Regions from separate parts of the Rothia sp. 11273D007AR genome, predicted to be linked through region 2. Evidence: riboswitches for the same ligand, from Rfam matches in the RefSeq annotation. Region 2 holds a riboswitch; each other region holds the start of a gene.

Region 1 (5,712 bases), on a different contig from region 2:
GGCCCAGGGGTACCAGGCTCATGGTTCCGGTCACCGCTGAGAAGACCCCCTGCTCGGGGATATTCATGTTCAGGGGAACGCCGTGAACCAGTAGCCACAGGTGCCCGGCCACAGAGACAGCACCGGCTAGGGTACCGCTGCTGTTGAAGCCGTTGGTGTACCAGACCGCCACCAGAAGCAGGACGACGGTGAGGTAAGAGGCCAGCGCAACGAGGGCAAGTTCAACTGAGCCCTGCAGCCACAGGGGCATAGGGAGGGAACGTTTGGGGTGAGCGGTGGTATTCATCGTCTTTCATCATGTCATGTTTCTCTGTTGTGTGCCTGATGGCTCCGGTATACAGGGTAAGAGTGCGGTGAAGATAACCGGCCCAGCTCGCCCCGGCTGTAGAGTGGGAGCCATGAGCAGTGAAACTTCGTATGTGATGATCACCGGCGCTTCGGCAGGTATAGGCGCCGAGTTTGCCCGCCAGTATGCAGCAGCCGGGTACAACCTGGTACTCACCGCCCGGCGGGTCGAGACTCTAGAAGACCTAGCAGGCCAGCTGCGCGACAGGTACGCGGTAGATGTTGAGGTAATCCCTGCCGATTTGCTGGTGGAGCAGGACGTCGCCCGCCTAGTTAAGCGCCTACAGCAGGTTGAGCGCCCCGTTGAGATACTGGTCAACAACGCGGGTTTCGGTCTCGGCAAGAGCTTTGATGCAGCACCCGTAGAACGCCACCTAGACCAGGTCGACGTACTGGCCAGGGTCCCGCTCCAGCTCATGCACACGGCGATTGTTGCCATGCTGCCGCGCGGGCGGGGCCGCATTATTAACGTTGCATCAGTGGCAGCCTTTACCCCCGGCGGCACCTACTCAGCGGTTAAACGTTTCCTCGTGGTAGCCTCAGAATCGGCCCACCTGCAGTATTCACATCGGGGTATCCATGTAACGGCCCTATGCCCGGGTCTAACCCGCTCAGAGTTCCACGACGCCATGGGCCAGGGCGAGCCCCGCCTACCGGACTTTTTATGGCTGAGCCCCCAACGGGTTGTTGCCGAAGGTATCGCTGCGGTCACGGTAGGTAAGCCGATCTGTGTGCCGTCCTTACCCTACAAACTAACGGTCGCAGCCGCACGGGTGCTACCCCGCCGGCTGGTGGCAGCTGCGATAGCGAGAACGCGAGACTATTAGATAAGGTTCCGCAGGCTCACAGCGAAGCTGCTGGCTCGGATGAAGTGAGCGGGTGCGAGCGCGCGAGCACGCAAGAGCGAACGGAATCCGCCGTTAGGCGGGGCGTGAGGGTCAGGCTTGCGCCTATTCCGCCCGCAGATTTGTTTCCTCGCGCGCTCGGAATCTGCTGGGCTCCATCGAGCGTGAGCCTGTGGAACCTATGTTGCGGGCTCTAGTCTTCCCAGGGATCCACCGCCGGGACGCCCCAGGACTTATAAATCTCGGCCTTGCTCGAAATAATCTCAAGCTGGTGGACGGTCGCGGTGGCAGCCATCAGGCCCTCAAGGGCTGCTGTGGCGAGGGGGGCGGGGCGCTGCCCACCCACCAGGTGGAGATGCTTCTCGGCGTGGCGTCCGGCCCACTCCAGTGATACCTTCGCATCGACTTCTAGTACGTGAGAGTCGAAACGATCCATGAGCTCAGCGAGCCAGCGTTCGGTTTCTGGGTAGGGGTAAAGCCCCTTGAGTTCACCGAGGCTGAGCACCGAGATGTACATGGTGCGGTAGGAGCGGCGGCGCAGGCAGTTCACTACCTGCGGGTGCGGGTTGGCCTTGCGGATCTCAGCAAGGACATCGGAATCGAGAAGCAGACCTACCTGGCTCATGCAGCTTTCAGAACACCGTACTCAGTTGCAGGGATACCGCTGGGGTTGGGGGCCAGCAGGAAGTTGAGGAATTCGCTGCGCTCGTTGGAGATGCGGGTGTAGTCCTGGATGCTCATTGCGGTGTAGCCGCCGCGGGCGGGTACAGAGGCAGCAGAGATGTTCTTCTGAACGGTGATGTGAGGACGGTGGGCGTGAGGTCGAGCGTTTGACATGCCGTCGTTGCGCGTAAAGTGCGCATTCCTTTCGAAACTTGCTCTTGCCTGCACCAAACAGCGCCGAAATGCGCGATGCAGACCGCTTCGTCATCCGAGCCACCCGTGAACATGGGGTTGGCGTTCAACCAAAGTCGGAGCTTGACAGTTGAATCTCTTGAAGCTGGTAAAAGCATAACCCGCTGTTGGCGCTTCTGTAAACACCGGTCTCAGAAATTTTTCTTACTGTGACGAACCAGCCCGTGGGCACTGTGGGTAAGGCGGTGCGATACGCTAGAAGACTAGGTATTTGCTCTGTTGTGAAGGTGCGCCTGTGTCTACTTCTTTCCCTGAAATCCCGGTGACAGCCCCCGCCATTATTCGGCAGGTGGGCTCTGGTGCCTACACGCGGGGGCAGCGGTATATGCGGGAGGGTAACGTCATTCGTTACACCTATGACGAGCAGGCGCGGGTGCTGGAGGGGCAGGTGGCTGGCTCGGGTTCTGCCCCCTACACCGCGAGGGTGGCCTTCCCCGCGGAGGTCACCGCAGGCTCCTATGCTTTTTCGGCGACCTGTTCCTGCCCGGTGGCCCACAACTGCAAGCACGCGGTGGCGCTGATGCTGACCGCAATCGACCGTACGGCCAAGGCCAAGCGGGCTATGACGGCATCCTCAAGTACCTGGAAGACCACAGCGAGCACCGACGAGAAGGTACAGGAAATCCTGGAGATGGCCGATACGGTGGGCCTGCAGCGGGCCGCGGATTTGCTGCGGGAACACCGGGGTGAGCAGGCGAGTGCCGGTACCGAAGAGCAGGCGGACGCCGGTGCTCGGGCTGGGCAGTCCCTGCCGGCTTGGCGGCGGTCCCTGGCCCACTCTCTTGCTGCCCGCCCCAGCTACGATAGCCGCAATCACCGGGTGACCGGTGCCCTTGATTTGCGTCTGGTGGTGCCCGGTAAGTACGGGTGGACCAAGAACATCGGGGCGCCCCGCGTATCGCTTGAAGCCCGGCCCCTGATGATGGGGGCCCGCGGCAAGTGGATTAAGGGCGGTTTGAGCTGGGAGAAGTTTTCGGGCTCTGCCGCCGGGTCGGCAGGAACCGGTCTGCTCCCCGAGCACGCGGCCTGGTTCAATGAGTTTTACGCGGTGATTCGGGGCTCCCAGTCCATCTATTCCTCCCACCGCGACTGGGCTTCTATCTCGAATGTGGATTCTTCCCTGCTCTGGCAGATGCTGGAATCTGCTAGCGAGGTGGGTCTGTCTGTCCTCTTAGACGGCAAAGAAACCGGTCTGACTATCGCGAGCGCTCCCCAGGTTGAACTGGCCCTTGAACCGGTACCCGAGCGGGGGTCGTCCGCCGATGCCCTGCGCCTGACTCCCCTGCTCCGCTGGGGGGCCTACACCCTGCCCGCTAGTTTTACCCACAAGCTGGGCAATAACCGGCAGGGCTTTATCGCCCTGGGCGGGGCGGCCCAGGAGGCCTATGTGAAGGCTGCAACCGCAGCCCGCTGGGAGTCCACCCTGCCCTCGGCTCTTGCCCAGGCTGAGGACGTAGCGCCCGCGGACCGCCCCTCCTGGCTCACCGCCGACTCCGAGCTGGTGCTCATTCCCCTAGCTGAGCCGCTGGATGCGGTTGCCGAATCCCTGATATCCGGTGAGCCGGTCACCGTTCCGGCTACCGATGTCCCCGCCTTCTTTGCCGACTACTACCCTGCCCTCACTCGGGCACTGCCCATCTCAACGAGCAGCGAAGATCTTGAGCTGCCGGCCGTCCGCATGCCCACCCTGGTGCTGAGCATTGCCTTTGACGAGCCGGGCCCGCCCTTCACCGCCCATACCGGCTGGCACTGGGAATACCCGGTCAACCCCACCGGCGATGACAGTGATTTTCTCAGGCTTGATGCCCTGGGCTACCCCGGCGAAGACCGGGCCGATGTGCGCGATACCGCCCACGAGTACCGGGTGCTCAAAGAGGTCAAGAGGATCCGCCCGGGCATTCCCTTCACACGCCACTACACCGAGAACTGGGGCACCCGCACCCTGCTGGAAACCTACCTGCCCGACTACGAGCAGATTGAGGGTGTGCGCGTTGATGTGACCGGGCCCCGCCCCGAATTCCGCGAGCTCGATGAAGCCCCCGAAATCATCGTAACGGTGGATGACACCCGTCGCCGCGACTGGTTCGGCTTGGGCGTTGCTATCAAGGCCGGGGACTGGCATGTGGCCTTCTCCGATGTTGTTGCCGCCCTGGCTAAGGGCCAAACCCACCTGCTGCTCGGTAACGGCCAGTACTTTGCGCTCGACCGGCCCGAGTTTATGAAATTACAAGAGCTGCTGCGCGAAGCTGCCCAGCTCACCGACAAGACCGGCCCGCTCGAAATCAACCGCCATCAGGTGGGCCTCTGGGAAGAACTCGAAGAGTTAGCCGCAGAAACCCAGACCGTGGCCGCCTGGGATGAGCAGGTCTCTGCCCTACTCAACCTCGATGACCACTCCCCCGCCGACGTGCCCACCACCCTGCAGGCAACCCTGCGCCCCTACCAGGTAGAGGGCTACCAGTGGCTGGCCTTCCTCTGGGAACACGGCCTGGGCGGGGTGCTGGCCGATGACATGGGCCTGGGTAAAACCCTGCAAACCATCGCCCTCTTCCTGCACGCCCAGCAGAAAAAGCAGGACGCCGCCAGCCCGCTGGGTGCCGCCCACCAGCCCGGCACACCAGAAGGTGGGGCGGACGCGTCCTCCCCCTTCCTGGTGGTCGCCCCCACCTCGGTCGTGCCCAACTGGGTGCGGGAAATCAAGCGTTTTGCCCCCTCCCTCACGGTGGTGGGGGTGGAAGAGTCAGTGCGAAAGTCGAAGCGGCGACTGGCCGATACCGTTGCCGGAGCCGATGTTGTGGTGACCAGCTACGCCCTCTTCCGGCTCGATGAAGAACACTACTTTGAGATGGGTAGTCAGCAGACCTTTGAGGGGCTGGTGCTCGATGAGGCCCAGTTCGTCAAAAACGCCAAAACCAAGGCCCACCAGGCCGCCCGCGACCTGCCAGCCCGCGTCAAGATTGCGGTCACCGGCACCCCCATGGAAAACAACCTCATGGAATTATGGTCCATGTTCTCTATTGCTGCTCCGGGGCTCTTCCCCTCGGCCCGCGCCTTTAAGGACGTCTACGCCACCCCCATCGAATCAGGGGAAGAGACCAAGGCCCTGGGCAGGCTGCGCCGCCGCATCCGTCCGCTCATGAAGCGCCGCACCAAAGAACTGGTGGCCGCCGACCTGCCCGAGAAGACCGATATGCGTATCGATGTGCCCCTGGCCCCGGCCCACCGCCGGGCCTACGACACCCACCTGCAGCGCGAGCGCCAGAAGATCCTGGGTCTGCTGGAAGATATCGACAAGAACCGCTTCACCATCTTCCAGTCCCTGACTACCCTGCGCCGTCTGGCGCTGGATGCCACCCTGATTGACGCCGAGCGCTACGCCGGGGTGGAGTCGTCCAAGCTGGACTACCTGGAGCAGAACCTGCCCGAAATTATCCACGACGGCCACCGGGCCCTGATTTTCAGTCAGTTCACCGGCTACCTCAAAAAGGTCGCGGGCAGGCTCTCTGACCTGGGCATCCCCTATCTTTACCTGGATGGCTCCACCCGAAACCGCGGGGAGCTCCTTGAAGAGTTTGAGGCGGGCACCGTCCCTGTCTTCCTGATCTCC
Region 2 (5,712 bases):
GGTCGGTGCGGCCGTTGTTCTGGGAGTCGGTGAGCAGGAAGCCCAGCCCCATCGAAGCACCGAGCAGTTCGGCGGCGACCAGGAAGAGCCAGGCCTGCGCCAGGGCCAGCCTCAGACCCGAGACCACAGCGGGCAGAACGGCAGGTAGCTGCACGGTGGTAAAGAGGTTGATGCCGCGGACGCCGAAGGTGCGGGCCGCTTCAACCAGCTTGGGATCCACGTGGGCTAGGGCCGCCGAGACGGTGGTGTAGACGGGGAAGAAAGCGCCGATAGCGATGAGGGTGACCTTGGAGTTTTCACCGATGCCGATCCAGAGCAGCAGCAGCGGCACCCAGGCCAGCGACGGTACAGCGCGTAGGGCGCCGATGGTGGGGGCGGCGAGCACCTGGGCCCAGCGGGAGAGCCCTACCCAGGCTCCGAGCACCAGCCCCAGGATGGCACCGATGCTGAAGCCCAGTACCACGCGCTGGGTTGAGATAGCGACGTGCAGGCCGAGCTGCCCTCGTCCTGCTAAATCAAGGGCAGCGGCAACCACCTTCGAAGGGGCAGGGAGCTGCACCGCGCTAAAGACTCCGGCGGTGCTCAGGTACTGCCAGAGCGCCAGCAGAACCAGGGGAAGCAGGGCGCCGAGCCAGGGTGCCCAGCGGCGGGTGAGCAGGGGGCGGCGGGGTACCTTCGCGGACGCCGGTGTTTCGGTGCGCGCCAGGCGGCGGTGGGTCGCCGGTTGGGTGGTGAGATCAGAGGTAACTGACATGACTACTCAGCCACCAGGGTTGAAATGCGGGCGGGGTCGGCCTTCTGGGCAAAGGTGTCGTTGACGATACTGCCCAGGGCGGTGTCTACTTCGCCCTGTGAGGCAACGTCGCCGGATTCAACCAGGTAGGGGCCGACCTTCTCCAGCACGGCGAGCTGCTTGTCGCCGGGCACGTTGTCGATATCCAGGTAGGTGCGGCCCCAGACGACCTGGGCGGTTTCAAGCTCAATTCCGGAGCCGTCTGCCAGGATCTGCACGGCCTCTTCTTCGTTGGCGAGTGCCCAGTCGCGGGCGTATTCGTAGACGTCAACGATGGTCTGGGCGGCTTCGGGGTCGCTCTCGATGAAGTCCTCGGTGGCGTTCAGGAAGCCGTAGGTGTTGAAGTCGACGTTGCGGTAGAAGAGGGTGTTGCCGTCCTCAATTTCGGCGCTGGCCATGATGGGGTCAAGACCGCTCCAGGCATCTACGGTGCCCTGGTTGAGGGCGGTGCGGCCGTCGGCGTGCTGTAGCTGCTCGATGGTGACTTCATCGGGTGACACACCTGCTTCTTCAAGAGCCTGGAGCAGGAAGAAGTAGGGGTCGGTGCCCTTGGTGACGGCTACCTTTTTATCGGCCAGGTCTTTCACCGATGAGATACCGGTGTCGGTGCGGGTTACCAGAGCTGACCACTCGGGCTGGGAGTAGAGGTCAATCACCTGAATGGGTGAGCCGTTAGAGCGAGCCAGTAGGGCAGCTGAGCCCGCGGTGGAACCCACGTCAATCGCACCGGAGCGCAGGGCCTCATTAGCCTTGTTCGAACCGGCTGACTGTACCCACTCGACATCCTTACCCTGCTCCTGCAGGGCGGTCTCTAGCCAACCCTTTTCCTTGATAATCAGGGAGAGCGGGTTGTAGGTGGCGTAGTCGATGGTGACGGTGGTGTCGCCCGCTGCTGCAGAAGTATCGGCGGTAGAAGCGTTTTCCCCTGCCAGACACCCGGTCAGTAGTAGGGTGCCGGTTGCGAGCAGGGCAGAGGTGGTGGTGAGACGAGAAATGAGTGACATGTGTATTCCTAGTGTTCTTCAACGCCGAGTTCGGCCAAAAGTTCTTTGCGCAGGGACGAGAGCGCGGGGTTGCCGCGGTCGCGCGGGCGGTGATCGGGCACCTCCACGATGCGGGCAATCGTCGCGGGCGCAGCGGGGTCCGGCTTACCCAGCACAATCACCCGGTCTGAGAGGTAGAGGGCTTCTTCCACGTCGTGGGTGACCAGCAGGACGGTGGCCGGGTCGTGGGCATGAATATCGAGCAGCAGATCCTGCATGTTAATGCGGGTGAGGGCATCAAGGGCGCCGAAGGGCTCATCCAGCAGCAGGACGCCGGGGTTCCGCGCCAGCGCCCGGGCCAGGGAGGCGCGCTGAGCCATGCCACCGGAAATCTCACGGGGGCGGTGCTGGGCGTAGTCTGCCAGCCCCACGACGTCCAGAAGGCGGGCAACCTGCTCGCGGGCAACGTCCTTGGGGGTACCCTTGGGCAGACCCAGCGCCACGTTCTTTTCAACGGTGCGCCAGGGCAGCAGGCGCGGCTCCTGGAAACCAATAGCCACACGGGAATCGAGACCCCGTACCGGGCTGCCGTCAATCGTGACGGTACCGGCGGTCGCTGCCCCCAGGCCGGCAGCAGCCCGCAAGAGGGTCGACTTGCCGCAGCCCGAGGAACCAATAATCGAAATAATCTCACCGGGGTAGGCGGTAAAAGAAACGTTTTCAAGGACGGTGCGGGTCTCCCCGCGCTCGCCGATGAAGGTCTTGCCGACGGCATTGAAGTCGATTTCGCAGGCTGTGAGGGTGGTGGGGGTGCGTTCTAGCGTGGGTGCGCTCATGCTTTCTCCATCGTCTCTTGGCGTTAGCACCGACCCCTGGTGGAGGGAGGTTGCTGCGACGTCGTTGAGCCAAGTCTCTCGGTCGCTCTGGATGGTTAACGCTTTCAACGCTAGGGGCGTTTGTTGGAACCGGGCAAGAGTATGACGCGGTATTTCGCCTGGTTACGAGTGTGACGCAGTGGGTGAAACTGACCGGAACTCGCAGGTGAGCGTAACACTGCTCAACACGTGCCACAATGTGAAACGTAGCCTCAGATGCTTGCCTCTTGGCGGGCTGTGAGGGCTACACTAAATCTCAAGATCAAGAGTCCCAACGTCAAGCTCTGGCTAGTTGGGCGGCAACCCTCTCCCGTAGCGGGGTGCCCCAGATGAGGATCAGGCAGTAATGCAAGTACGGCGCACCCAGGCGCCACCTTCGCGAAGGCTCGGCGCCTTTTCCTTTGGGTAAGGACGCCGGCGGCAGCACGGGCGCGGAGGGCCAAGCACCACCTGTGAAAGGGCCCGGTTCATGACCGAGAAGAAGCGCATCGTCGTCAACGCCTTCGATATGACCACTACCAGCCACCAGAGCTTTGGCCTGTGGCGTCACCCCCGTAACCGTGCGGATGAGTACAACACCATTAAGTACTGGACCGACCTGGCCAAGGTCTGCGAGAAGGGTCTGTTTGACGCTGTCTTTATCGCTGACGTGGTGGGTGTCTACGATGTCTACAAGGATTCAGTAGCTCCCGTGCTGAAGGACGGCGCCCAGGTTCCTGTGGGTGACCCCTTCCTGCAGATTTCTGCTATGGCCGCTGTCACCGAGCACCTGGGCTTTGGCGTGACCGCCGCTGTGACCTACAACCAGCCCTACACTCTGGCCCGTTCCTACTCCACCCTGGATCACCTGACCGGTGGTCGCGTGGGCTTCAATGTGGTGACCTCCTACCTTCAGTCTGCTGCTGAGAACCAGGGTCTGCCCGGTCAGATTGACCACGATGAGCGGTACGAGATTGCCGAAGAGTTCCTCGACGTCTGCTACAAGCTGTGGGAAGGCTCTTGGGAGGACGGCTCTGTGCCCCGCGACCGTGAAAACGGTGTCTTTGCTGACCCCTCTAAGGTTCACCCCATCCTGCACAAGGGCAAGTACTTCCAGGTGCCCGGCATCGCCCTGACCGAGCCTTCACCCCAGCGCACCCCCGTGATTTTCCAGGCCGGTGCGTCCTCCCGCGGTCAGGCTTTCTCGGGCCAGCACGCCGAGGCTATCTTCATTACCGCCCTGCGCCCCCACCTGACCAAGGTGCTGACCGAGCGTATCCGTTCTGAGGCTGAGAAGGCCGGCCGCAAGCGCGATGACGTGAAGATTCTGGCTATGCTCTCCGTCGTTGTGGACGAGACCGATGAGAAGGCTCAGGCCAAGTACGCTGAGTACCTCAAGTACCAGAACGTTGAGGCGTCCCAGGGCATCATCGGCGGCTGGAGCGGCCTTGACCTGGATCAGTTCGATGAGGACGAGGCCCTCAAGTACGTTGAGACCGAGTCGATTCAGTCCTTCCTGACCCCCTTCACCCTGCAGGATAAGGAGAAGGAGTGGACCCGCAAGGACATCGCCGAGCACTGCGCCACCGGTGGTATGGGTGCGGTTCTGGTGGGTTCTCCCCAGACTGTTGCCGATGAGCTGGAGAAGTGGATTGACGAGGGCGGCCTGGACGGCATCAACCTGGCCTACCACGTTTCCCCCGGCTCCTTCGAGGACTTCGTTGAGTTCGTTGTTCCCGAGCTGCAGAAGCGCGGCCGCTACCGCACCGCCTATGAGGGCTCTACCCTGCGCGAGAGCCTCTTTGGTGAGGGTAACAAGTACGTGGACGAGCGCCACCCGGCTGCCAAGTACCGCGGTGCTTACGCGGGTAAGCCCTCCGCTGCCGACACCCCGGCTCGTGACTTCCTCAAGCTGGCGCTTGAGAACGCTGAGAAGGCTGAGGCCGCAGGCCACTAGGTCTTAGCGCTGTAAGGACGCCGCCCCGCACCTTCCTGCCAACGGGCAGGGGAGTGCGGGGCGGCGTCCTTATCTTCTTTAAGCCGTGCCGACGGTTAGAGCAGGGCGCTCCACAGGCGGCAGAGGTTCTCGGCAACCTTTTGGTGGTTGGGGCGGTTGACCCACTCGTCGTAGCGCAGGCGCTTGCAGCGGGAGATGTAGTCCCGGGCTACGCCTTCGAGTTCCTGCACCATAGCCTTGCCCACGATAAAAGTGGAGACCTCAAAGTTGAGGGCGAAGGAGCGGGGGTCCATGTTGGATGAGCCGATGAAGGTGATTTCGTCGTCCACAATCATGAACTTGGAGTGCAGCACGGTGGGGCCGGGGTACTGCTGAATGTTCACACCCGAGCGGAGCAGCTGCTCGTAGTAGGAGCGCTGCCCCATAATCGGCAGGAACTGGTCACCCTTCTCGCAGACAATCAGGGTCACGTCGATACCCGAGAGTGCCATGTTGGTCAGAGCCTGCAGCAGGGTCTCTTCGGGCACGAAGTAGGGCGAGCAGATAGTGATGCGGTCTTCTGCGTTGTAAATCAGGTGGTTGATCAGGCGCAGGTTGTTTTCGGTTTCGAACCCGGGGCCAGAGGGCACAATCTGGGCGAGCGGACGCTGGCCCTCCTGCCCTGCCTCGTCGTGGGCTTCGATGTCGGCGTCGATTTCATCGAGCAGAAGTTCCTTGGTCTCGGCGTACCAGTCGGAGACAAAGACCGCGTTGAGCTCGTGTACCACGGGGCCGGTGCAGAAGAAGGAGAGGTCCTTCCACTCTAGGCCCTTTTTGATGTTGCCCTTGAGGTTGTAGGTGCTATCGATAGCATTCTGGGAGCCGGAGAAAGCCAGCTCGCCGTCGATGACCACGATCTTGCGGTGGTTACGCAGGTCGGGGCGCTGCCACTGGCCCTTCCAGGGTTTGAGGGGGAGCATGAGCCGCCAGGGCACCCCTGCATCGTTGAGCTTGCGCTGGAGTTCCTTCCAGCGGGGGTACTTGCGGGAGCCGATATGGTCGATGAGTACATGGACCGCTACACCGCGCTGGTGGGCCCGCACCAGGGCATCCCAGAGGGGCTCAGTGGTGCTATCAAGGGCGGTG
Region 3 (5,712 bases), on a different contig from region 2:
TCCGTAGTAGCGGCAAGCGCAGACGCTAGAACGAGCGGATCGTTTGACGGTATCTGCAGTCCCTTTTGGATCAGTGCGTCGCTATTTCCGCCGTAATCGCCGTAGACGCCTACAACGTCAGCTAAGAAGAGGGCATCGAACTTTGCTGTTTCGAGCTGGCGGGCTAAATCTTGCCATAGAGCAAGTTCGTTGAATCGGTGCTGTTCGGCTTCGGGGTGTCGCCAGAGACCACCTCTGATGTGGCTTCCAGTATTCATAACGAAAGCACTCAAGAGCAGGCGTTTACGGTTGGGGGTGTGTGTTTTTGACATAGGTGTCCCCTTGGACTGTGAAAAATTTATTTTTAGCGCTTGTCGAGGGCTCGAGATAGGCGAGAACCGCTGAACTGTACGAGAGAGACGAGGGCAATCATGAGCAGGATGGCGACAATCATGAGCGGTGTTTCGTAGCGGTAGTAGCCGTAGCGAATCGCGAAGTCGCCGATGCCTCCCCCGCCTACCAGGCCTGCCATAGCTGAGTATGAGATAAAGCTGACGGTCATAATGGTGATTGATGTGACCAGGGCAGGGCGGGCGTCTACAAGGAGGACGTCGGTAATGATGTGTCGAGCTTTTGCGCCCATGGCAAGAGCCGCTTCAACGGTTCCGTCACCTAGCTGGGTGAGATTCTGTTCGACAAAGCGGGCAAAGTAGGGAATAGCGTTGATGGTAAGAGGTACACAGACTGCGGCGGTACCGAGGCTGGTGCCTACCAGTAGACGGGTGAACGGGATGATTGCAATAAGAAGAATGAGGAAAGGGAAGGACCTCACGATGTTGACGGCTGTGTCAAGAACCTTGTGGAGGATGGGCTTGTGGTGCAGTCCCTTGGGACCAATGAGGTAGAGCAAGATTCCCAGAGGGGTTCCGAAGAGGACTGCCAGGGGAATAGCCACCAACAACATAATGAGTGTTTGCCCCAGGGCTAGCCAGATTTCGGGTGAAACTTCGATAATTCGCTCAAACATGGGTTAGCTCCTGTAGAAGGGCGTTCGCTGGGGGCACACGTGAGGTCGGGTCTGTAAGCACGATGTCGTCGTTTTGTAGCAGTCGCCCGATTTCACTGGTGGGGGTGAAGGCTGGATCTAGAAGACGGGAAAGGTCAAAGCGTTCTACCAGCTGGCCATTTTCAAGTACAGCCACGTTATGGGCTAGAGCCCTGATGACGTTCATTTCGTGGGTGACAATTACGGTGGTTATGCCCAACTCAGCATTAATCGTGCGTAGGTACTGGAGGATAGAGGTTGTGGTGCGCGGGTCAACGGCGCTCGTAGGCTCGTCGCAGAGGAGGACGCTTGGCTTTGTTGCTAGCGCTCTGGCAATAGCAACGCGTTGCTTCTGGCCGCCAGATAACTGACCTGGATACGCGTCAGCCTTATCGGCTAAATCAACGATGTTGAGAGCTTCCAGTGCCCGCGCTCGCCGTTCTCGCGGTGGGATACCTGCGAACTTAAGAGAGAGCTCTACGTTTTTCACGGCGGTGAGGTTAGCGACCAGGTTGAAATGCTGAAAAATCATACCGATGTTGTGGCGGGTCTGGCGTAGTTGTGAGGCCGATAGATCGGTGAGATTTTGACCGTTGACCGTTACAGTGCCGCTGGTGGGGCGTTCAAGTAGGTTGATGGTGCGTAGCAGGGTAGATTTACCCGCGCCAGAGAACCCTACGATGCCCTGAATAGACCCGGGGGCTATCTCAAGGTTGACGCGGTCAACGGCTCGAACCGTTTCAGACCCGCGGGTATATTCCACGCTAATATCCCGTAATGAAATCATATGTCTCCTTGCAATGACTTAGTGCAGTATTGCGAGGGGGATCCCGCCTCACTGAATAGCATCAGGGGTGGGTGTATTTCAGAGAGAAACGGAGAACCCATCGGTTCTGGCGGTAGCACCGTGCCCGGTAGGGCTGGTTGCTGCGACGTCTTCGAGCCAGATCTCTCGGTCGCTCTTGATGGTGATGTTGCTAGCCTATGGGTTAGGCGAAAGCTGTACCAACTTTTTAACCTTGTGCGACCTAATATGTCCTGTCTTACTTTTTATGACGCCTTATGCAACAACAAAGACAAACGGACGCCGGTGAGCAGCTCACCGGCGTCCGCGCAGGAAAAAGGGAGGCTAGGCCTGCCGCAAAATGGTGCGGGCAAATTCGAAGTAGCTTTCGGCGTCAAAGTCGCGCACGGTGCTGGCCTGCACCACAAAGCCGGTCAGCACAGACAGCACCGCCGAGCCCAGCATCTGTAACCAGGTTTCTAGCTCCGAGGGGGAAAAATCGAGTTCGGTCTCAGCCCAGGCCCGGTAGCTCGCTACCACGCGGGAGCGCAAGAGGCCCAGCTGTTCATCCACGACCTCAGCGACCTCAGGTACCGTCACGGCCTCACCCCAGGTGATCGCCAAAAAACGCGTGAGCTGCTCGTCGTCCCGCAGGGTCACCAGACAGCGCTCCACAAACTCCCAGGGCAGCTCATCGCTGCGCGCCTCAAACTGAGAGAGGTCTACCCGGGCAGCCGCAGCCATAATCTCGGTTTTCCCCGAAAAGTGGTTATAAATCGCCCCGGCAGATAAGCCCGAGGCCGCAATCACCTCGCTCATCGACGCCTGCTGATACCCCTTCTGCATAAACACAGCGCGGGCAGCCGCAACAAGCTCGGCACGACGGGAACGCATATACTCTTCACTGACTTTCGGCACCCTCCCATTTTAAAGCACAGCAGCCCGCCGCCACCGTCCTATAAACCCCGTCACCAACACCCCTTTCTTGCTACACTAAAGGGCGAACCAGCGGCGCTACCCAGCAGTAGTTAGCCGCGCATGCGAGTGCCTCATCAGTCGCACCTGCTGAGGGACCCCCGCTCGCACACCCCACCGCACAGCATTAGGGAAGAGGCACCCACCCCATGGTGAACACCGCCAAATCGCGCCGTCAAGAGCGTATTGAGAAGCAGAAGAAGAATAGCCGCAAGTGGATTGCAACCGGCGCTGCAGCCGTGATTTTGCTCTGCGGCGGCGCTATCGCCTACACCAACATCACCTCTGATAGGGAACAGTCAACGACCAGCGGCCAGACCGTTCCGGCTGCCTGCTCAACCACCCAGGCTGTCACCGTGGCCACCACCGAACCTATGGCAGCAGCGCTGAAGGCTATGCCCGTGGACGAGGACACCTGTATCACCCTCGACATCACCACCAATAAGACCGCCAGCGATGTACTCACCGAGTCAACCAGCGGCACAGCAACCACCAACCTCTGGATTCCTGACTCCACCACCCGCGCTGAGCTGGCCATGAGCGAAGCTAATACCGGTCTGACTCCCCTTGCGGAGTCCCTTGCCCAGACCCCGGGCGTCATCGTGTCAGAAGATAACACCAGCTACGGCACCTGGCTCGAAGCCCTCAAGGCTGAAAACACCGTCAGCATGGGTGACCCCAAGGAGGACTCCGGCGCTTTCGCGGCCCTGCTCGGGGGTATCTCTGAGGCGTCAGCGGGTACCGTTAGCGTTGAGGACCTCACCGGCGGCACCGCCCTGCGTGCCCAGAGCATCGGTGTAACCGAGGCTGCCCAGAGCGCCACCGAGCTGCTGACCGATGTGGATAATGGCACCAAGGACGCCGCGATCGTCACCGAGGCTGACTACGCAGCCTATGCCTCAGCCCACGCAGATTCCGGGCTGACCGCGACTGTGCCCGGCGACGGCTCCTTTGCTCTCAACTACCCCCTCTACCAGGCGTCCTCCAGCAATAACACCACTATCGATGAGGCTGCCCAGCAGATTATCGACTTCATGGGTAGCGAGGACGGCAAGCAGGCCCTGGCAGCTGCTGGCTTGCGCGCAGCGGACGGCCAGGAGCTAGAAGGCGAGTACAGCGTCGGTAGCTTTGCGGAGCTGACTCCCAGCAACCAGGATGTGCTCACCCAGGTCTGGACTTCTTACTCTCTGCAGTCTGCGCCGCTGAATGCTCTGGTGGTGCTCGACGCATCGGGTTCCATGCTGCAGCCGGTAGAAGGTACCGATAAGTCCCGCATGGATATCACCGTTGAATCTGTGCTAGCTGGCTCCCAGCTCTTCCCTGCCCGTGACTCTATGGGTCTGTGGAAGTTCTCTCGTGACCTTACTCTGCCCGACGGTTCTGTTTCTGACTACCAGGAGCTGGTACCTGTGCGCGGCTTTGAAGAAACCGTAGACGGTAAGACCCAGCGGGTGCTCCTACAGGAGGCTGGCTCGGGTATTGCCGCGACCATTGACCCCAACGGCTTCACCGCCCTTTATGACACCACCCTGGCTGCCTTCCGCTCCGCTAAGGAGAACTACGCCTACGGTTCGGTAAATGCCGTGATTGTACTGACCGACGGTGAAAACTTTGATGATGGTTCAATTAGCCAGGAAGAACTGATTTCTACCATTCAGGCTGAGCAGGACCCTGCTAACCCGGTCTTCATCATCATGATCGGTATCTCTGAGGACGCCGACATGAACGCCCTGACCACCATCGCCCAGAGCGTCGGCGGCGAGGCCCATATGGCGTCTTCCCCCACCGACGTGCAGCGCATCTTCACTGAAGCCCTCACCGGCGTCTCGGACGCAGCTGCGCAGCAGTAGGGTTCTTCACATAGCACGATAAAAGTCCGCCCCTCCGTATGTGGAGGGGCGGACTTTTATAAGCATTTTGGTTCCCGAAAAGATAGGGCAGGCTCATAGCGAAGCTGCTGGCTCCGGGGCTGGCGTGAATCGCGCGTGAGCGTCAGCGAACCTGCGAGAGGGTCGGCAGCGAGCATGAGCCTGCCCTATCTTCGTCACGAATAAGCTAACCTAACTCGTTTGGAAGCCCTAGTGGAAGAAGTGACGAGCTCCGGTGAAGTACATAGTCACTCCCGCTTCCTTGGCGGCAGCGATGACTTCTTCATCGCGGATGGAGCCGCCGGGCTGTACGACTGCGCGGACGCCGGCGTCCAGGAGTACCTGGAGGCCGTCGGCGAAGGGGAAGAAGGCGTCTGAGGCTGCGACGGAGCCGCGGGCGCGTTCGGCGCCTTCTGCGAGGGTGTTGGCGCGTTCGACGGAGAGGCGGCAGGAATCAACGCGGTTGACCTGGCCCATGCCGATGCCGACGGCAGCTCCGTCGTTGGCGAGCAGGATGGCGTTGGATTTGGCGGCGCGTAGGGCCTTCCAGGCGAATTCGAGGTCGGCGAGGGTGGCTTCGTCGGCGGCGTCACCGGCGACGAGCTGCCAGTTTTCGACCTTGTCACCGTCGGCGTGCAGGCGGTCGGCGTCCTGGAAGAGGGCGCCGCCGGAGACCTGGCGGTATTCGATGGTGTCGCGGGCGAAGCCTTCGGGGAGCTGGAGGATGCGCAGGTTCTTTTTGGTCTGCAGGATTTCCAGGGCTTCGGGGGCGTAGGAGGGGGCGATAATGACTTCGGTGAAGATGCCCTTGACGGTTTCTGCCATGGCTGCGGTGACTTCGCGGTTGGCTGCGATGACGCCGCCGTAGGCTGAGAGGGGGTCGCAGGCGTGGGCCTTGGCGTGGGCGTCGGCGATGGGGTCGGCTGCGTCTGCTGCGTCTGCTGCGCCGACGGCGATGCCGCAGGGGTTGTTGTGCTTGATGATGGCGACGGCGGGTTCGTCGAAGTCGTAGGCGGCGCGTAGGGCGGCGTCGCCGTCGACGTAGTTGTTGTAGCTCATAG
Region 4 (5,712 bases), on a different contig from region 2:
TTCAACAGTGTACTGGTTCATAACCCCCAACTTACCACCGGCAGAGCCAGCCTTAGGCTACTGCCCACAGGTGCTTGCGCTCCCGCGGTTTTGCTTCGTCGGCGGCGTCCTGGGTTTCGATGCTGGTGGCGAGGATTCTTTCGAGCTGTTCGTGTTCGATGAGGAAGCCGTCGTGGCCGCAGGGTGAGTGGATGACGGCTGGCTCTACGGGGTTGGGCAGGGAGGCTGCCAGGATGTGGGAGTCGGAGGGGAAGAAGAGGCGGTCGGAGTCGACGTAGGCGATGGTCCAGTTGCAGGTGGTGCGGGCGAGGGCTTTTTCGAGGCCGCCGCGGTCGCGGCCGAGATCATGGGAGAGTAGGGCTTCGTTGATGGCGAGGTAGGAGCCTGCGTCGAAGCGGTTGGTGAGTTTGGTGCCGTGGTGGTCGAGGTAGTTTTCGACCTGGTAGCGGCCGCGGTCTGCGGTGAGGGGGTGCAGGACGTTGTGGCCGTCTTGGGCGTCGCGCCCGAAGCGGAAGTGGAGTTCGGCAGCGGAGCGGTAGGTGGTGTGGGCAATGCGGCGGGCCAGAGCCAGGCCGGTGACGGGACCGGGGCCTGGGTAGTAGTCACCGCCGGCGAAGGCGGGGTCTTGGCGGATCGCCAGGTTTTGCATGTGACCCCAGGCGATTTGTTCGGCGGTGGCGGCGGGGCCGGAGGCGATGACGGCGCAGGAGCGGACGAGCTCGGGGTAGGTGACGGCCCATTCGGCGGCGCGGGCACCGCCGAGGGAGCCGCCGATGACGTGGTGGAGGGAGGTAACGCCGAGCTGGTCGAGCAGGCGTTTTTCGGCGCGGACGCCGTCGCGGATGGTAACGAGGGGGAAGCGGGAGCCCCAGGGTTTTTGTTCGGGGTCGATACTGGCCGGGGCGGGTGAGGCTGGGCCGGTGGTGCCGTAGCAGCCGCCGAGCATGTTGGGTGAGATGACGAAGTATTTGTCGGTGTCGATCACGCGGCCGGGGCCGACGGCGGTGGGCCACCACCCGGCGGCTTCGGCGTAGGCGCGGTCTTGCTCGCTGGCGTCCGCCCCTACTCGCCCTGCCGAGACGTGGGTGTCACCGGTCAGGGCGTGCAGGATCAGAATGGCGTTGTCGCCCGCCTCGTTGAGGGTTCCCCAGGTTTCGTAGCCGATGGTGACGTCGGGCAGCACTGCCCCTGATTCGAGGGTCAGGTCGCCGACTTTGGCGTAGGTGAGGACGCCGTCGGTACGGTTGGGGGTGGTCTCAGCGGGGCGGGCGGTCGTCATTGGGCTACCTTTCCTTAGCGGATGGCGGTGAAGCCGAGTTCGAGGTCGGCGAGGATGTCGTCGATGTGTTCGATACCTACCGAAAGGCGGATGAAGGCGGGGTTGATGCCGATAGCTTCAAGCTCTTCGGTGGTGGACTGGCTGTGGGTGGTGGACGCCGGGTGTACGGCCAGGGAGCGCACGTCACCGATGTTGACCAGCAGGGAGTGCAGGGAGAGGGAGTCCACGAATTTCTGGGCGGTTTCGGCGTCGGCGTCCTTGAGGGTGAAGCCGAGGACGGCGCCAGCACCCTTGGGCAGGTACTTTTGGGCCAGTTCGTAGTAGGGGGAATCGGGCAGGCCGGAGTAGGTGACCGATTCGACCTGGGGGTGGTCTTTGAGGAACTGGGCGACTTTGAGGGCGTTCTCTACGTGGCGTTCTACGCGCAGGGAGAGGGTTTCAAGGCCGATGGCGATGTTGAAGGCGTTGGTCGGTGAGATGGAGGAGCCGAGGTCGCGCAGGAGGGAGACGCGGGCTTTGAGGATGTAGGAGAGGTTGACTCCGAAGGCACCGTCCGCGCCGAGGTCGCGGGCGTAGACCAGGCCGTGGTAGCTTTCGTCGGGCTGGTTGAAGAGGGGGTACTTGTCGGGGTAGGCGCCGTAGTCGAAGTTACCGGAGTCTACGATGACGCCGCCGACCGAGGTGCCGTGGCCGCCCAGGTATTTGGTGGCTGAGTGGATAACCACGTCAGCGCCGTGCTTGATGGGGTTGAGCAGGTAGGGGGTGGCAATGGTGTTATCAACGATGAGGGGCACACCGACCTCGTGGGCTACACCCGAGATAGCCTCGATGTCGAGTACGTCGCCGCGGGGGTTGGGCAGGGTTTCTGCGTAGAAGGCCTTGGTGTTCTCGCGGGCTGCTGCTCGCCAGGACTCGGGGTCAGCAGGATCGTCAACGAAGGTGGTTTCGATACCGAGGTTCTTGAGGGTGTACTTGAGCAGGTTGAAACTGCCGCCGTAAAGGGAGGGGGAGGCAACGATGTGGTCCCCGGCACCGGCGATATTCAGGATTGCGAAGGTGGACGCTGCCTGGCCGCTGGCCAGCAGCAGGGCGCCGACGCCGCCTTCGAGGGCAGCGATACGGTTTTCAACGGCTTCCTGGGTGGGGTTGTTGATGCGGGAGTAGATGGGGCCCAGCTCTGAGAGGGCGAAGCGACCTGCTGCCTGGGCGGAGTCCTTGAAGACAAAGGACGTGGTCTGGTAGATGGGTAGGGCACGGGCGCCGGTTGCCGCGTCGGGTTCCTGGCCTGCGTGAATCTGCTGGGTTTCGAACTTCCAGCCGGTGGGATTGGAGGGGGTGGGAACGGTGTTCTCGGTGGTCATGCGGTTACTCCTAGGGAGGTCGTTGTTTCAGTGTTCAGTTGAAACGGGCCGCATGCCGTATCTTCCGCCCGGGTAAGGAGGAAAAGAATCTGATGCCCTCGCAGAAGATAGAGGCACATCGGTCCCGCGCTTGCGTACCTGGTTCTCGGTGGGTACGCCCGGTCATCACCCAGGGCACCCCACCGCGAGTGGAGGGTTGCCGACCAGCTAGCTGGGGCTTAGCGCTGGTTCTCTTGACCTGTCTCTAGTCTGGCTGGCTCACCCGGGGACCGTCAAGAAAGGGCTCTAAAGTTTCAGCATGTGTCCTTGTATTGCGTACGTTACGTTCTATGAGCGTCATTTAGAATGGTGGGAAGCGAGTTTTTACGAAAGGGCTGATGATGTCTCTGACTCCTCCTCTTGCCAAGCGTGTACCCGTTGAGCGCACCCATCACGGTGATACTTTTGTTGATCACTATGAGTGGTTGCGCGATAAGGAAAGCGCCGAGGTTCTAGAGTATCTACGCGCTGAGAACGCCTTTACCGAGGCGGTCACAGAAGACCAGCAGCCCCTTCGGGACGCTATTTTTGAAGAGATTAAGGGGCGCACCCAGCTCACCGATATGTCGGTGCCCTCGCGCCGCGGGGCCTGGTGGTACTTTAACCGCACGGTTGCCGGTGAGCAGTACCCGGTCATGTGCCGCGTCCCCGCCCTCACAGAGGGCAGCGTTGAAGAGCGCTACCAGCCGCCGGTCGTCCGCCCCGGTGAGCCGCTTGACGGCGAGCAGGTCGTATTGGACTGCAACGAGTTTGCCCGCGACATGGCCTTTTTCTCCCTGGGTTCCTTCCAGGTCACTCGCGACGGCTCCCTGCTGACCTTCGGTGTTGATGACTCGGGCGACGAGCGCTACACCCAGTACTTCAAGAACCTCGATACCGGTGAGATTCTGGAGGAAAAGATTGAGGACGTCTTCGCTGGTGCTTTCTTTGCCTCCGGCGCTAAGCACCTGATCTACTCGGTAGCCGATGAGTCCTGGCGCCCCTATGAGGTGCGTGCCCACGCTATCGGCACCAGTGCGTCTGAAGATTTTGCCCTCTACCGCGAGGACGACAACGGGCTCTGGCTGGGAGCCGGGATGTCGTCCTCCCGAACCCACGTGGTCATTACCTCTTCAAACTCCGAGTATTCAGAGACCCGCATTATTAACATCCACGAGCTGGGCCAGCTAGAGCCCACGCTCATCATGAAGCGGGACGCCGGCATCGAGTACTCCACCGACGTTATCGATGTGGAGGGCACCGGCTACCTGGTCATCGGCCACAACCACGAGGCCCCCAACGGCGAAATCGTGCTGGCTCCCCTGCGGGAAGAGTACGTACCCTTTGCCGACTTCAAGGCCAGCTGGATTCCCCTGGTGCCCCACCGCACGGACGTCCGCCTAGAGGGTTTCAAGTTCTCCCGCAACCATCTGGTCCTGATGGCCCGTGAGAACACCACCGTCAAGGTGTTTGTGGCCCCGCGTACCGCGCTCGCGGAGCAGGTGGCTTCTGCCCACCCCCAGGGCATTGACCTCTATGAGCCCGGCGGCTTCACCGAAGAGCTCTACACGTCAGCCTTCTCCGGTGTGAACATCATGTCTCCGGTTATCCGCCTGAACTACACCTCCTACCTCACCCCCAGCAGCGTCTACGACTACTTCCCCGATACCGACGACCTCGTGCTGCGCCGCCGCACCCCCGTCATCGGCTACGAGCCCGAGAACTACACCGCCTACCGCATGTGGGCACCGGCAGCGGACGGAGCCATGATTCCGCTCTCCGTCATGCACCGCGCCGACCTCGATAAGGCCCAGGAAAACCCCCTGATTCAGTACGGCTACGGGTCCTATGAGTCCTCCATGGACCCCTACTTCTCCACCGCCCGCCTCAGCGTGCTGGACCGCGGCGTCATCTTCGTCGTCGCCCACATCCGCGGGGGCGGCGAAATGGGCCGTGCCTGGTACACCGAGGGCAAGAAGCTGGCCAAGAAAAACACCTTCACCGACTTCATCGACGCCACCGACTTCCTGGCCTCCCAGGCCTGGGTGGACGCTGCCCGTATCGGCATCATGGGTGGATCAGCCGGCGGCCTGCTCATGGGCGCCGTCGTCAACATGGCTCCCGAAAAATACGCAGCCTGCCTGGCCCAGGTCCCCTTCGTAGACGCCCTCACCACCATTCTCGACCCCAACCTGCCGCTCTCAGCCCTGGAATGGGAAGAATGGGGCAACCCCATCACCGATAAGGAGGTCTACGACTACATGAAGTCCTACACCCCCTACGAAAACATCCGCCCCGTCAAGTACCCGGCCATTGCAGCTGTTACCTCCCTCAACGACACCCGCGTCTTCTACGTTGAACCGGCCAAGTGGGTAGCAGCCCTGCGCGAAACCATTGACCCGGCCTCCCCCACTCCCCTGCTCAAAATTGAGATGGACGGCGGCCACGGTGGCGGCTCAGGCCGCTACACCGCCTGGCGCGAAATCGCCTGGGACTACTCCTTCCTGCTCACCCACCTGGGTGCCACTAGCGTCACGGAGTAAACCCGCTCATGCCCCCGTCCGCTGATCTAGTAGATCTCACCCCGCGCGTCCCCCACGAAATCTTGCTCTCCCTGCTGAATAAGCCGCCCTACCGGGAAAAGTGGATGCGGCACGTGCAAAGACGCCGGGGTAACTCCATCAACCAACGAGCCGTAGCCACCTTCATCGCCTACGAGCTTTCTGACTACCTCGACCAGGACATCGACCCGGCCACCATCAAAGACCGGGTCTCGCGCGCCCTCAACGGCGAAGCGATTTCGGACGCCACCGCCCACATGTTCATCACGGCCTTCGAGTTCACAGCGGCCGAGGCAAGAGAACTCCAGCGTGCCCTCTCGACCCACAGCCTCAGCCGAAAGCTCGCCCAGCGGGCAGAGACCCTCACCAGCGCCGAACGCACCATTGACACCCGCAACTACACGTCGCTCTCCACCCTGATGGACGGCCATGTCGACCGTTTCGGGTTCATGCGCCACTTCATCGTCACCGAGATTATCCGCTCTGAAGTTGA

The links. A riboswitch is a leader RNA that binds a small molecule or an ion and turns the genes downstream of it on or off. The one in region 2 is predicted to bind S-adenosylmethionine.
Region 1: it holds a riboswitch for S-adenosylmethionine, as region 2 does, so the genes downstream of both, ACED88_RS03290 (nuclease PIN) here and ACED88_RS07260 (ABC transporter ATP-binding protein) in region 2, are expected to answer to the same signal.
Region 3: it holds a riboswitch for S-adenosylmethionine, as region 2 does, so the genes downstream of both, ACED88_RS03245 (methionine ABC transporter ATP-binding protein) here and ACED88_RS07260 (ABC transporter ATP-binding protein) in region 2, are expected to answer to the same signal.
Region 4: it holds a riboswitch for S-adenosylmethionine, as region 2 does, so the genes downstream of both, ACED88_RS00425 (O-acetylhomoserine aminocarboxypropyltransferase/cysteine synthase family protein) here and ACED88_RS07260 (ABC transporter ATP-binding protein) in region 2, are expected to answer to the same signal.

Annotation. Positions count from the first base shown of each region.
Region 1 covers NZ_JBPPWJ010000004.1:80,618-86,329, forward strand. The annotation lists gene ACED88_RS03275 (cell division protein PerM) at 1-286, opposite strand, end outside; gene ACED88_RS03280 (SDR family NAD(P)-dependent oxidoreductase) at 399-1,172, shown strand; gene ACED88_RS03285 (plasmid stabilization protein) at 1,384-1,815, opposite strand; gene ACED88_RS03290 (nuclease PIN) at 1,812-2,027, opposite strand; SAM riboswitch class IV at 2,063-2,190, opposite strand; gene ACED88_RS03295 (DEAD/DEAH box helicase) at 2,341-5,712, shown strand, end outside.
Region 2 covers NZ_JBPPWJ010000010.1:101,376-107,087, reverse strand. The annotation lists gene ACED88_RS07270 (ABC transporter permease) at 1-754, opposite strand, end outside; gene ACED88_RS07265 (aliphatic sulfonate ABC transporter substrate-binding protein) at 757-1,797, opposite strand; gene ACED88_RS07260 (ABC transporter ATP-binding protein) at 1,806-2,612, opposite strand; SAM riboswitch class I at 2,617-2,710, opposite strand; SAM riboswitch class IV at 2,912-3,012, shown strand; gene ACED88_RS07255 (LLM class flavin-dependent oxidoreductase) at 3,121-4,587, shown strand; gene cls (cardiolipin synthase) at 4,683-5,712, opposite strand, start outside.
Region 3 covers NZ_JBPPWJ010000004.1:71,174-76,885, forward strand. The annotation lists gene ACED88_RS03235 (LLM class flavin-dependent oxidoreductase) at 1-311, opposite strand, end outside; gene ACED88_RS03240 (methionine ABC transporter permease) at 344-1,006, opposite strand; gene ACED88_RS03245 (methionine ABC transporter ATP-binding protein) at 999-1,811, opposite strand; SAM riboswitch class I at 1,906-1,996, opposite strand; gene ACED88_RS03250 (TetR/AcrR family transcriptional regulator) at 2,154-2,702, opposite strand; gene ACED88_RS03255 (substrate-binding domain-containing protein) at 2,933-4,633, shown strand; gene purH (bifunctional phosphoribosylaminoimidazolecarboxamide formyltransferase/IMP cyclohydrolase) at 4,862-5,712, opposite strand, start outside.
Region 4 covers NZ_JBPPWJ010000001.1:91,182-96,893, reverse strand. The annotation lists gene ACED88_RS00435 (alpha/beta hydrolase) at 1-21, opposite strand, end outside; gene metX (homoserine O-acetyltransferase MetX) at 53-1,279, opposite strand; gene ACED88_RS00425 (O-acetylhomoserine aminocarboxypropyltransferase/cysteine synthase family protein) at 1,294-2,640, opposite strand; SAM riboswitch class IV at 2,762-2,879, opposite strand; gene ACED88_RS00420 (S9 family peptidase) at 3,018-5,201, shown strand; gene ACED88_RS00415 (hypothetical protein) at 5,210-5,712, shown strand, end outside.